DNA from 4 places in the Mesorhizobium sp. B2-4-7 genome. Region 1 is predicted to be linked to each of the others. Evidence: predicted binding sites of a transcription regulator. Region 1 holds the regulator's gene; each other region holds the start of a gene.

Evidence for each region. Region 1 encodes LexA, which represses DNA repair genes until DNA is damaged. Its sites were predicted from a motif close to TGTTCNNNNTGTGTTCNG; they were not measured.
Region 2: the regulator LexA is predicted to act here: its motif matches at 1,155-1,172, upstream of FJ946_RS27825 (helicase-related protein).
Region 3: the regulator LexA is predicted to act here: its motif matches at 1,280-1,297, upstream of FJ946_RS18400 (UvrD-helicase domain-containing protein).
Region 4: the regulator LexA is predicted to act here: its motif matches at 1,380-1,397, upstream of FJ946_RS03705 (2'-5' RNA ligase family protein).

Annotation. Positions count from the first base shown of each region.
Region 1 covers NZ_VFVH01000009.1:164,770-167,884, reverse strand. Annotated here, with positions in the region: gene FJ946_RS22625 (TetR/AcrR family transcriptional regulator C-terminal domain-containing protein) at 1-274, opposite strand, end outside; gene lexA (transcriptional repressor LexA) at 727-1,470, shown strand; gene FJ946_RS22615 (ComEC/Rec2 family competence protein) at 1,464-3,115, opposite strand, start outside.
Region 2 covers NZ_VFVH01000013.1:183,242-186,356, reverse strand. Annotated here, with positions in the region: gene phbB (acetoacetyl-CoA reductase) at 1-621, shown strand, start outside; gene FJ946_RS27825 (helicase-related protein) at 1,340-3,115, shown strand, end outside.
Region 3 covers NZ_VFVH01000006.1:198,762-201,876, forward strand. Annotated here, with positions in the region: gene FJ946_RS18395 (glucose/quinate/shikimate family membrane-bound PQQ-dependent dehydrogenase) at 1-1,155, opposite strand, end outside; gene FJ946_RS18400 (UvrD-helicase domain-containing protein) at 1,338-3,115, shown strand, end outside.
Region 4 covers NZ_VFVH01000001.1:724,174-727,288, reverse strand. Annotated here, with positions in the region: gene FJ946_RS03710 (fumarylacetoacetate hydrolase family protein) at 5-1,162, opposite strand; gene FJ946_RS03705 (2'-5' RNA ligase family protein) at 1,434-2,066, shown strand; gene FJ946_RS03700 (nuclear transport factor 2 family protein) at 2,198-2,551, shown strand; gene FJ946_RS03695 (ArsC family reductase) at 2,769-3,115, shown strand, end outside.

The DNA.
Region 1 (3,115 bases):
GGACTGGCCCGAGCAAGTTCAGGGTTTCGAGCGGATCGCGCGCCTGGTGAAGGGCGTCCTCCAGCAGCTTCCTTGCCTCTCCCGCATTGGCTTCGATCAAGGATCGAAACAGGGTCTGCTTGTTGCCGTACCAGTTGTAGAGGGTTTCGTTCGAGGCCGATGCCCGCTTGGCGATAGCAAGCAGGGAGGCGCTCTTGTAGCCGGTTTCCCGGAGCACCGCATAGGCGGCCTCCTCTATCCGTTCGCGTCGCGCGGCCTGCTTCGGCGTGGTCATTGGTGTTCCTCTTCGAAAACCGTACATTATTATACGGTTTCGTCAAGCGAACGAACGAACGCAGCCCGTCGCGACCAGTGGTGGTGTCTGGCCGTTTTCCGGCGGAAGTTGGCATTTTGGTTTCGTTTCGTTCACGAGCCGCAGGGGTTTCTAATCCGCCCAAACGCACCCCGCACCTGCCGGTCACCCAGCTTGCAGGCTTGTGCCAAGAGTGGAGACCGGTCGGGCCACAGGCCATTAACCAAAATAGTTTCAAAGGGCCCGGGAGCGCATTGACGACGGACCGCGCTGGCAGGATGCTGGCTGCGGGAGGGCATTTCGTTTCCGTCGCCTTAACAAATTCATTAAACTTTAAATGGTTGCGGAACACAACTGGAACAGATAGTGTTTGTTCTGGGTTTGTTTTCTGATTCTGGTTCCAGACCCTTCGTGCAATGCCTTTGGGGGCCGCCATGCTCACGCGCAAGCAACATGAACTCTTGATGTTCATCCATGAACGGCTGAAGGAAAGCGGCATTCCGCCGTCCTTCGACGAGATGAAGGAAGCGCTGGACCTCGCCTCCAAGTCGGGAATTCATCGGCTGATCACGGCGTTGGAGGAGCGCGGCTTCATTCGCCGCCTGCCCAACCGGGCGCGCGCGCTGGAGGTGCTGCGCCTGCCGGACTCGATCGCGCCGGGTCTTAACGCGGCAAAGAAGTTCTCCCCGAGCGTCATCCAAGGCAGCCTCGGACAGGGCAGCAGCCCTAGCCGGCAGATCAAGCCGGCGACGTCTTCGCGTCTGCCCGCTGCCGGCAATGACGACGACGCGGTTTCAGCGGTGTCGATCCCGGTCATGGGTCGCATCGCAGCGGGTGTGCCGATCGACGCCATCCAGCATCAGACGCATTCCATTTCAGTGCCGCCTGACATGATCATGGGCGGCGAACACTATGCGCTGGAGGTCAAGGGCGATTCGATGATCGAGGCCGGCATTTTCGACGGCGACACGGTCATCATCCGCAATGCCGACACCGCAAGTCCCGGCGAGATCATCGTGGCCCTGGTGGACGAGGAGGAAGCAACGCTTAAGCGCTTCCGCCGAAAGGGTGCTTCGATTGCGCTCGAGGCTGCCAATCCGGCCTATGAAACACGTATTTTCGGACCGGACAGGGTCAAGGTGCAGGGCAAGCTGGTCGGCCTGATCAGGCGCTACTGAGCGGGGTCGGCGGTGGGCTTTTCGGGTTTACGGTAAGGCGGCAGTCCCCTTGCCTCGCGTGAGAATTTTCGCTGTTCGTGCCAAGGCCGATATGGCCTGTCGACGGCAAAGCTGACCCGTGCCGGTGCCGTCGCCGATTGCCGGTCGAAGAAGACGGCGGCACTTCCCTTACGAGCGAGCTGCCGCTTGGTGATGACGAGAACCAGCGGATTGTGGCAGGGGTCGTAGCCCGCGGGGTCGTTGATGACGATCAGATCCGCATAGGAGCAGGCCCTCCAGGCGTCCTTGCGATCCTCCACCTGCGCGATGATCGCCCCCGAGGTATGCCGGGCCATGCACAGGCCCGTGAAGCAATAGAAAGGCGCTCCCGCCGGAAGTTGCGCGGGATCGAAGATGTCGAACTGTCGGTCTCCGCTGTCGAACAGTTCCGGCGCAACGATGGTTTCGGACTTCAGCGCGCGTTTCCAATTATCGACGGTGAATTCGTTCGGGCGCGCCCGGTTGATCGCGAGCTCGCCGCCGCCGATCGGCAACGCCACCAGGCGGGCATCCTCCGAAATCAGCACGTCCGGCGTGCGCGTGTCCGAGACGGTCAACAGGCCGGCGAGCGCGAAGGGAAGTGCCGCCAGCCGCAGCCATGTCGTGGCCATCGTCGCGATGACCAGGGCGATCGCCACCAGAAGGACGGATTGCTGCGAAATCAACCCGACCGCGTCGACCGGCGAGCGTTGCGAGATCCATCCTGATATGGCGATCATCGCGGCCAGTCCCTTGCCCATCAGATAAAGGGATGGTCCATCGAACCCGAACGGCATCAGCAGCGCGCTGGCAACCGCAAGGAACATCACGACAGAAACGATCGGCATGACGGCAAGATTGGCGAACAGGCTGAGCGGCGACACGCGCTGGAAATGCCAGATGGCGAAAAGCGCCGTGGCGCTTCCCGCGATAATCGAGGTCATCGCCAGCCCACCTGTCGCCAGCAGCAATTTTCGCGTCAGCAGGCCAGGCAAGGTCCGTTGCGGCGGCGGGGTCCGCGCTTTGTCGGCTTTGCGATCCGACCAGCCGGCATAGGCGCCGACCAGGGCCGCGGTGGCGGCGAACGACATCTGGAAGCTCGGCCCTACCACCTCGTGCGGCGACACCACGATGACGGCGATCGCCGAAATAGCCAGATTGCGCATGGTGAGTGCCGCCCGATCGAACAGAACGGCGATCAGCATCACCGCCAGCATGATGAAGCTGCGTTCGGCGGCGACAACGACGCCCGAAATGACGAGGTAGGCGGCGATCGAGAAAAGTGCCGCCGCGGCCGCGTATTTCTTGACCGGCCGACGGGAGGAAAAGTTCGGAAACAGCGCGAAGCCGCCACGCAGCAGACCCATGACGGTGCCGGCGACCAGCGCCATGTGCAGCCCGGAAATTGAGATGATGTGGTAGATGCCGGTGCGTCGCATCGCTTCATTGATCTCGTCGGGAATCCCGGCGCGAACACCCACGATCAGCGCCGCGGCGATCTCGCCCTCGGCGCCGCCGATGCTGCCCCTGATATGGTCGGCAATGCTTTCGCGAGCACTCTCGATGGCGGCTGAGAGGGCGGCCCACAACGGCCTGTCATCGGCTGAGACGATTTTGGGGTTGCCGA
Region 2 (3,115 bases), on a different contig from region 1:
AATGATGAGGCGGCGAGCAAGTTCACGGCCACAACCGGCATCAAGACCTACAAATGGTCGGTCGCCGACTACGACGCCTGCGCCGCCGGCATCAAGCAGGTCGAGGCCGATCTGGGCCCGGTCGCGGTGCTGGTCAACAATGCCGGTATCACGCGCGACGCCATGTTCCACAAGCTGACGCGTGAGCAGTGGAAGGAGGTCATCGACACCAATCTCTCCGGCGTTTTCAACATGACGCATCCGCTGTGGAGCGGCATGCGCGACCGCAAGTTCGGCCGCGTCATCACCATCTCCTCCATCAATGGCCAGAAGGGCCAGGCCGGCCAGGTCAACTACTCCGCGGCCAAGGCCGGCGACATCGGTTTCTCGAAGGCTCTGGCCCAGGAAGGAGCCCGCGCGGGCATCACCGTCAACATCATCTGCCCAGGCTATATCGCCACCGAAATGGTCCGGGCGATCGATGAGAAGGTGCTCAACGAACGCATCATCCCGCTAATCCCGGTCGGGCGCCTCGGCGAGCCGGAGGAGATCGCGCGCTGCGTCGTCTTCCTCGCCTCCGAGGACGCCGGCTTCATCACGGGATCGACCATCACCGCCAATGGCGGCCAGTACTTCGCCTGAGGTCTCGCCGGGCTGCCGGCTTCCCGGTGCCGATTGAAGGAGGGCTCGTTCGCCATCCGCTTCGGATGTCCGTGACGCCGTCCGATGACGGCTGTCGGCCTGCTGTTCCAATCCGGCACGCAAAGGTTAATCGCGGCAGCGGGTATTGTGCAAAACTGCCTGGATAAGCTGTGCATTGTCGGTGGAAAACCTGTGCGTAACACTACATCTTGTCGTGAACAAACAGGGAAAATCCCGACATCGCCGATTCGTCGCCCTTTCGTTCCATGTTTGGCCGCAATGTTAACGAGAGCAGTTGCAATCGCCTGTCAAACTGTTAATTTCTATTAAGAAAGTTCAACAATTTCACAAGCTTGGATGAAGCAAGGCGGGCTGCCACACGGCTTTGCCAGCGAAAGTTAACGGCGGCTCTCGCCTAGCATGAAACGGGCCAATTCCGTGATTCAGCATGTGGTAAGGATCATCAGCCAAAACTCCACATCTAGCCGTGAACAAAACCTGAATCCGGGCGAGTCAGCGATTCGTCGCCGATTCGTTCCAGACTCGTTCCAACCCTTAATCAGCAGCCGAACCGAAGCTCGACGGAGGTGACTTCGAACCGCCAGCGGAACATTCCGCTTTCGCTTCGCGCCTGAAATCCCTATGTGTCGCCTGTCATACGCGCCACCCGAGGCGTGCTCCCGACAATGAGAGGCCAGAAAGCCTTATTTCCGAGCCGATGAACATCCATCCGAAACCCACCGAGCCGCTGATCCTATCGGGTCGCGACGTGACTGCCGTGCTTGGGCCGACCAACACAGGCAAGACCCATCTCGCCATCGAGCGCATGGTGGCGCATGAAAGCGGCATCATCGGCCTGCCGCTCAGGCTCTTGGCGCGAGAGGTCTACACCCGCGTCTGCGAAAAGGTCGGTGCCCACAAGGTGGCGCTCATCACCGGCGAGGAGAAGATCCAGCCGCCAGGCGCCAGATATTCGGTCTGTACCGTCGAAGCCATGCCGCGCGAGACCGATGCCGCCTTCGTCGCCATCGACGAGGTGCAGCTTGCCGGGGACCTCGAGCGCGGCCACATCTTCACCGACCGCATCCTGCATCTGCGCGGCCGCCAGGAGACGCTGCTGCTCGGCGCCGCCACCATGCACGGCATCTTGCAGCGCCTGTTGAAAGGCGTCTCGGTGGTGACACGACCGCGGCTGTCACATCTGGCCTATGCCGGTTCGAAGAAGCTGACCCGCTTGCCCCGGCGCACAGCGATCGTCGCCTTCTCCGCCGACGAGGTCTATGCCATCGCCGAACTGATCCGCCGCCAGCAGGGCGGTGCGGCCGTCGTGCTTGGCGCGCTCTCGCCCCGCACCCGCAACGCCCAGGTGGCGCTGTTTCAGTCGGGCGACGTCGACTATCTCGTCGCCACCGATGCCATCGGCATGGGCCTTAACCTCGATCTCGACCATGTCGCCTTCGCCCAGAACCGCAAGTTCGACGGCTATCAGTATCGCAACCTGACGGCGGCCGAACTTGGCCAGATCGCCGGGCGCGCCGGCCGGCACCTGCGCGACGGCACCTTTGGCGTCACCGGCCAGGTCGACCCGCTGGACGAGGAATTGGTCAAGAAGATCGAAAGCCACGACTTCGACCCCGTGAAGGTTCTGCAGTGGCGCACAGCGCGTTTCAATTTCGCCAGCCTCGACGCGCTGAAGCGCTCGATCGAGACCAATGCCCCGGTGGAAGGCCTGACCCGTGCGCTGCCGGCAGTCGATGCGCAGGCGCTTGAGCACCTGTCGCGTGACAAGGACATCAGGGCGCTCGCCACCGACGCAAGGCGCGTCGCGCTGCTGTGGGAGGCCTGCGCGCTCCCCGACTACCGCAAGATAGCGCCGGCCCAGCACGCCGACCTCATTGCGTCGATCTACATGGACCTCGCCAGGCATGGCCATGTCGACGAGAATTACATGGCCGAGCAGGTGCGCCGCGCCGACACCACCGAGGGCGACATCGATACGCTGTCGCATCGCATCGCCCAGATCCGCACCTGGACATTCGTGTCGAACCGGCCCGGCTGGCTGGCCGATCAGGCACACTGGCAGGAAAAGACGCGCGAAATCGAAGACAGATTGTCGGATGCGCTGCATGAGCGGTTGACGAAACGCTTCGTAGACCGCAGGACTTCCGTCCTCATGCGGCGCCTTAGAGAAAATACCATGCCTGAAGCCGAAATAAGCCCAACCGGAACCGTCCTCGTCGAAGGCCACCATGTCGGCGAGTTGCAGGGGTTCCGTTTCACCGCCGATCAGAGCGCTGGCGGCGAAGACGCCAAGGCCGTGCGCGCGGCCGCCCAGAAGGCGCTGGCGGCGGAGTTCGAGGCACGCGCCGAACGCTTCGGCGCCTGCGCCAATGGCGACATCGCGCTCGGTTCCGACGGCACGCTGCGCTGGATCGGCGCGCCGATCGGCACGCTTGTTGCCGGCGAGGACGCGCTGAAGCCGCGCCTGGTGCTT
Region 3 (3,115 bases), on a different contig from region 1:
ATTGGCGGTGTAGGTCTGGCCTGCCGCCAGCGGCGTGGTCTGGTCGGGATTGCCGGAATCCCAGTTCCAGATCAGCGCCCCGGTGGAGGCATCGAAGGCGCGGATGACGCCGGACGGCTCCTGCGTCGAATAATTGTCGTTGACCGCGCCGCCGACGATGATCTTGCCGCCCGATATCAGCGGCGCCGAGGTCGAATAGTAATAGCCGGACTTGGGATAAGGCATGCCGGTCAGAAGGTTCAGCGTGCCGCCTTCGGCAAAGGACGGACAGACCTGACCGTTGGCGGCGTCGAGCGCGATCAGCCGCGCGTCCGAAGTCGGCAGGTAGACACGCGCGGCGCAAGGCTGCCCGGCACCGATCTTGGCGTCGGCGTAGTAGGAGACGCCGCGGCAGGTCTGGTGCTGGCGGTCCTTGTCGAGCTTGACCTGGGGATCGTAGCGCCACTTCTCCTTGCCCGTGGCGGCGTCGATGGCGATGGCGAAATTGTGCGGCGTGCAGATGTAGAGCGTATCGGCGATCTTCAGCGGCGTCACCTGATAGGTGGTCTCGCCGACATCGTCGGGACCTTTCACGTCGCCGGTGCGATAAGTCCAGGCCGGCTGCAGGTTGGCGACGTTCTCCGGCGTGATCTGGTCGAGCGGCGAATAGCGCTGGCCATAGGGTGTACGGCCGTAGAAGTGCCATTCGCCGGCAGGTATGTCGCCGCCTAGATCGGCCGCCGGGGTCACCTTGTCGGTGTCGAGATTGCCGGCAATATCCTTGGGATCGGTCGTCATTGAATAGCCGGCGACCGCCAGCGACGCCAAAACGGCGAGAATGAGCGGCGCGCGGCCATCGGGACCAACAAGGCCCCGCCTCGCCCACGGCGTCAGCAGCCACAACGCGACGAGCACGATGATGCCGCCGCGCGGCCCGAGTTCCCACCAGTCGAAGCCGATTTCCCAGACCGCCCAGGCAAGCGTGCCCAGCACGATCGCGGCGTAGAGCCAGAGCGCGGTGGATCTGCGCCGGTAGAGCAGCCATGCTGCGATGAGGAAGGCGATGCCTGATATGATGTAGTACCAGCTACCTCCCAGTGAAGCCAACCAGATGCCGCCGGCGCCAAGCGCGAGGCCGATGAGGAAGAGGATGAGGGAGGTGATGGTGACAGCCAAGATGATACTCCTTCGACTGTTGCGCGCCTCGAGGCGGCGGTGGGCAACAGGATCCCCTCCCTGCCCTTTGCGCAGCTTTCCCTCACCCGCCCTGCCTGTCAAGCAGGCGGGAAACAATCAGGAGTGGAACAAAACGTAGACAGTTCTGGTCTTTCTCCACCGAATCACTACATTCGGGGGCGATGTCCGGCTTTTCCGAAGACATGCCCTTTTTCGATGAACCCGATCCGCGGCCCACCGCCCCGTCGGGCATCGCCGCGCGCGCCATGGCTGCCCGCAGCGGCCACAACAACGCGCCCGACTATCTGAAGGGGCTGAACCCCGAACAGCGGCTGGCGGTGGAGACCACCGAAGGCCCGGTTCTGGTGCTGGCCGGCGCCGGCACCGGCAAGACGCGCGTCTTGACCACCCGCATCGCCCACATCCTGGCGACCGGAAAAGCCTTTCCCTCGCAGATCCTGGCCGTGACCTTCACCAACAAGGCCGCGCGCGAGATGAAGCAGCGCATAGGCATCCTGATCGGCGAAGGCAATGTCGAGGGCATGCCCTGGCTCGGCACCTTCCACTCGATCGGCGTCAAGCTCTTGCGCAGGCACGCCGAGCTTGCCGGGCTGAAATCCGACTTCACCATCCTCGACACCGACGACGTCGTGCGGCTGATCAAGCAATTGATCCAGGCCGAGGGCCTTGACGACAAGCGCTGGCCGGCCAAGCAGTTCGCGCAGATGATCGACGGCTGGAAGAACAAGGGGCAAGGCCCGGCCGATATCGCCGAGGGCGATGCGCGCAGTTTCGCCAACGGCAAGGGCCGCGAGCTCTACAAGGCCTATCAGGAGCGCCTGCAGACGCTGAACGCCTGCGATTTCGGCGATCTGCTCTGCCACCCTATCCGCATCTTCCGCGCCAATCCGGACGTGCTGAAGGAGTATCACAAGCGGTTCAGATACATCCTGGTCGACGAGTACCAGGACACCAACACCGCGCAATACATGTGGCTGCGGCTCCTGGCGCAGCGGCCAAATAGCGGGCGTAGCGCGACGTCTACGGATTTGCATTCGGCCGAAGGCCGCAAGCCTGACCGGGCGTCCGAGCCTTTGCGAAGCCCCTCCCGCGACGCCGAAGGCGCGCAGAAAAGAGGGGTCGGGCCCGCGCCGGCAGGCGCGGAACAGCCCGTGAGCGAAAACAAAGTAAACATCTGCTGCGTCGGCGACGACGACCAGTCGATCTATGGCTGGCGCGGCGCGGAGGTCGACAACATCCTGCGCTTCGACAAGGATTTTCCCGGCGCCACCATCATCCGGCTGGAGCGCAATTATCGTTCCACCGCGCATATCCTCGGCGCCGCTTCGCACCTCATCGCCCACAATGAAGGCCGCTTCGGCAAGACGCTGTTCACCGATCGCGACGATCCCGAGGACGGCAAGGTCAACGTCCACGCCGCCTGGGATTCCGAGGAGGAAGCGCGCGCTGTCGGCGAGACCATCGAGGCTTATCAGCGCCAGAAGCACAATCTCAACGACATGGCGATCCTGGTGCGGGCGTCCTTCCAGATGCGCGAGTTCGAGGACCGCTTCGTCACGCTCGGTCTCAACTACCGCGTCATTGGCGGCCCGCGCTTCTATGAGCGCATGGAGATCCGCGACGCGCTTGCCTTCTTCCGCGTCGTCGCGCAAGGCGCCGACGATCTCGCCTTCGAGCGCATCGTCAATGTGCCCAAGCGCGGCCTCGGCGAAACCACCATCCGCCAGATCCACGACACGGCCCGCGCGCTGCGCGTACCGATGTTGGAAGCCGCCGCCAAGCTCGCCCAGAGCGATGAATTGAAGCCCAAACCGCGCGCCGCATTGCGCGAGGTCGCGGCCAATTTCGAACGCTGGCAGAAGGCGCTGGAAACCACGCCGCACACCGAACTGGCCGAGACCATCCTGGAAGAGAGCGGCTACACCGACATGTGGAAGAA
Region 4 (3,115 bases), on a different contig from region 1:
AGAGCTAGAGGAGGCCGGCCCTGGCAAGATCGCGCATCAGATGGCTGGCGCCGTAGGTCCAGTGCGGGCAGTCCGGCGACAGTCGCACCCGGTTGACCAGCGCGCCGAATTTCTCCGACGAGATGGTGACGATGTCGCCGACCTTATGGGTGAAACCCTTGCCCTTCTCGCCGCGGTCCTTCGAAGGCACGAACATGGTGCCGAGATAGAGCGCCAGGCCGTCCGGGTACTGGTGATGCGGGCCCATGGCAGCCGCTACGAGCTCTTCGGGAGAGCGGCTGATCTCGGCCATCGAGCTCGCGCCCTCCAGCGAGAACCCGTCCTCACCTTCCACTTTCAGCCGGACCACGGCCCGCTTTACGTCGTCGATGGAGAACGTGCCGTCGAACAGGCGGATGAAGGGGCCGAGCGAGGCGGAGGCGTTGTTGTCCTTGGCCTTGCCGAGCAGCAGCGCGGAGCGCCCTTCGACATCGCGCAGATTTACGTCGTTGCCGATGGTGGCGCCGACGATCCTGCCGCTTGAGGCGGCGATCATGGCGATCTCCGGCTCCGGATTGTTCCAGGTCGAGACGGGATGCAGGCCGACATCGGCGCCGAAGCCGACCGAGGCCATCGGCTGGCATTTGGTGAAGATCTCGGCGTCGGGGCCGATGCCCACTTCCAGATATTGCGACCAGGCGCCGCGTGCGATGAGCTTGGCCTTGATCTCCATCGCTTCCGGCGAACCGGGCTTGAGCTTGGACAGATCGTGGCCGATCAGCCCGGCAATGTCGGCGCGGATGGCGTCGGCCTTTTCCGCCGAACCGCGCGCCTGTTCCTCGATGACGCGTTCCAAAAGGCTGACGACGAAGGTGACGCCCGAGGCCTTGATCGCCTGCAGGTCGACGGGGGAGATGAGATAGGGCCTTGCCGGATCACGCGTGGCTTCGAAACTGTTGGCCGCGATGCCGTCGAGCGAGCCGATCGGCTTGCCCTTGGCCGAGCGCACATAACCGGCCGGATCGGCCATCTCGCAGATATCGCGCACGGTTGGCGCCGTACTCGACGTGATGTCGAACACGGTGCCGTCGCGCACCGTGACCACCATGGGATGCGAGGCATCGCTGCTCCTGGCGCGCCCGACAAAAAGGCCTTCGGCGGGCAGTTGCATCGGGTTCGTCATGTGTGCGGTCCTCTGATCATCAAAAATGCGGCTTGCTGGTTCGGCGCGGCACTTTCACCGGATTCCTGTCAAAGGTCTATCCCGTTTGTGGTGAGCCAGGCGCCATGTCTGCCGGCGTCGTCGGCGATTGGCGTACCGCAAGGAAGCACTCCTTCAGGGTTGGATGCATGCGGCGGAACGGGAGCCCCAACGCCTGCGTCATTTTTCGGCTTGCATATGTTCTCGTTTTGTTCTAAAATGCCCAACCTGAGTCAATTGGCGGACGAGATCAGTGAGTGGGCAACCCGCATTCGGAACCGCGAAGAACGGCCAGGCCTTTTTCCGATGGGAACAGGCCGGGAAGCATTTCCACCGGCTGTTCTTTGCCATCCTCGTCGGCAGCGCGATTGCTGGTCGTCTCGCGCGAAAGGCCATTGCCTTGAACCGTGAGTTCGGATTGCAAGGCTGGCTGGTTCCGGAAAATCACATCCACATCTCGCTTGTCGGCCTCGGCGACCATGAGGAGTATCCGCAAGAGCTGGCAGAGGCCGCCTGTCATATCGGATCGATGATCGTTGCGAAGCCCTTCGAGGTATCGTTCGATCGCCTGTCGGCTTTTGGCGGTGGTGCACTGGTCCTGCGCGGCAGCGATGGCAATCCGCCGCTGCAGAAATTCTGGCGTGATCTGACGGCGGTGATCTCGGACAGCCCGCTAAACCCCTTTCTCACCAGGTCCATCGAACCGCATGTTACATTGCTTCGTGATGAAGTGGGCGTTCCCAGCATTCGCGAGCGGTCGATCGATCCGATCGGCTGGACTGTCCGGGATTTTGTGCTGATCCACAGTCTCATTGGGAAGGGCGCCTACAAGCAGCCCGGACGCTGGCGGCTGACCGGTCAGGACGATGCACTGCCCGCCATGTGAGAGCCTGGAATCGTCCTCGCATAGTCCGCGCGGTCCATCATCCTGACATGGCATGTCAGCTACCAGACGGCACGACGATGGCAGGCCGCCAACCTTTCCCTATTTGCAATGCGTCTGAACAGGAGGAACACATGACCAACACGGAAATTGCCAAGGATTTCACGGAGCTTCTCAAGCGCGGTGACTACGAAAGTGCTGCCGAGAAATACAACGCCGACGACATCGTCAGCTATGAGGCCATGGAGGGGCCGATGGCCGTCTGCCGCGGCAAGGACGCCGTCAAGCAGAAAGGCCAGTGGTGGCAGGAAAACAACGAAGTCCATGGCGGCTCGGTCGAGGGCCCTTATGTCAACGGCGACCAGTTCGCCGTGCGCTTTACATTTGACATAACGCCCAAGGCCACGGGCCAGCGTGTCACCATGGACGAGGTTGGCCTGTACACGGTCAAGAACGGCAAGATTGCCGAAGAGCGCTTCTATTATTGAGACGGGTTTCCGGCTGTCGGCACATTTCGCCGCATCCTAAGCGGCCAGGATCATGTCCTGGCCGCTATCCGACCTGATGCACATCGTCGTCACGGATCGGCGACCGCGCGCCCGCCATTGAAGAAACTTACTCTTCGATGGTTCTGCCGGGCCGCTGGCAAAGCGCGCCGGGGCTGCTTAATCTGCGGCCAGATTCGAAGTCCGGAAGGCACCTGTTTTGACGATCACCATGTACGGCATCACCACCTGCGACACGATCAGGAAGGCCCGCGTCTGGCTGGAGGGCCACGACGTGCCGTACCGGTTCCACGACTATCGGGCCGAAGGCATCGAGGCGGGCAGGCTGGATGGCTGGGTCCGCAAGGTCGGCTGGGAAAAGCTGCTCAATAAGGGCAGCACCACGTTCCGCGAGTTGCCGGACAAGGATAAGCAGGGCCTGGATGAAAAGAAGGCCAAGGCACTGATGCTGGCCAAGCCGACGATGATCAAACGGCCTGTGCTCGAGGTTGGCGACCGCATCCTGGTCGGGTTCAAGCCGGATGTTTATGAGGCGGCGGTGGTCGG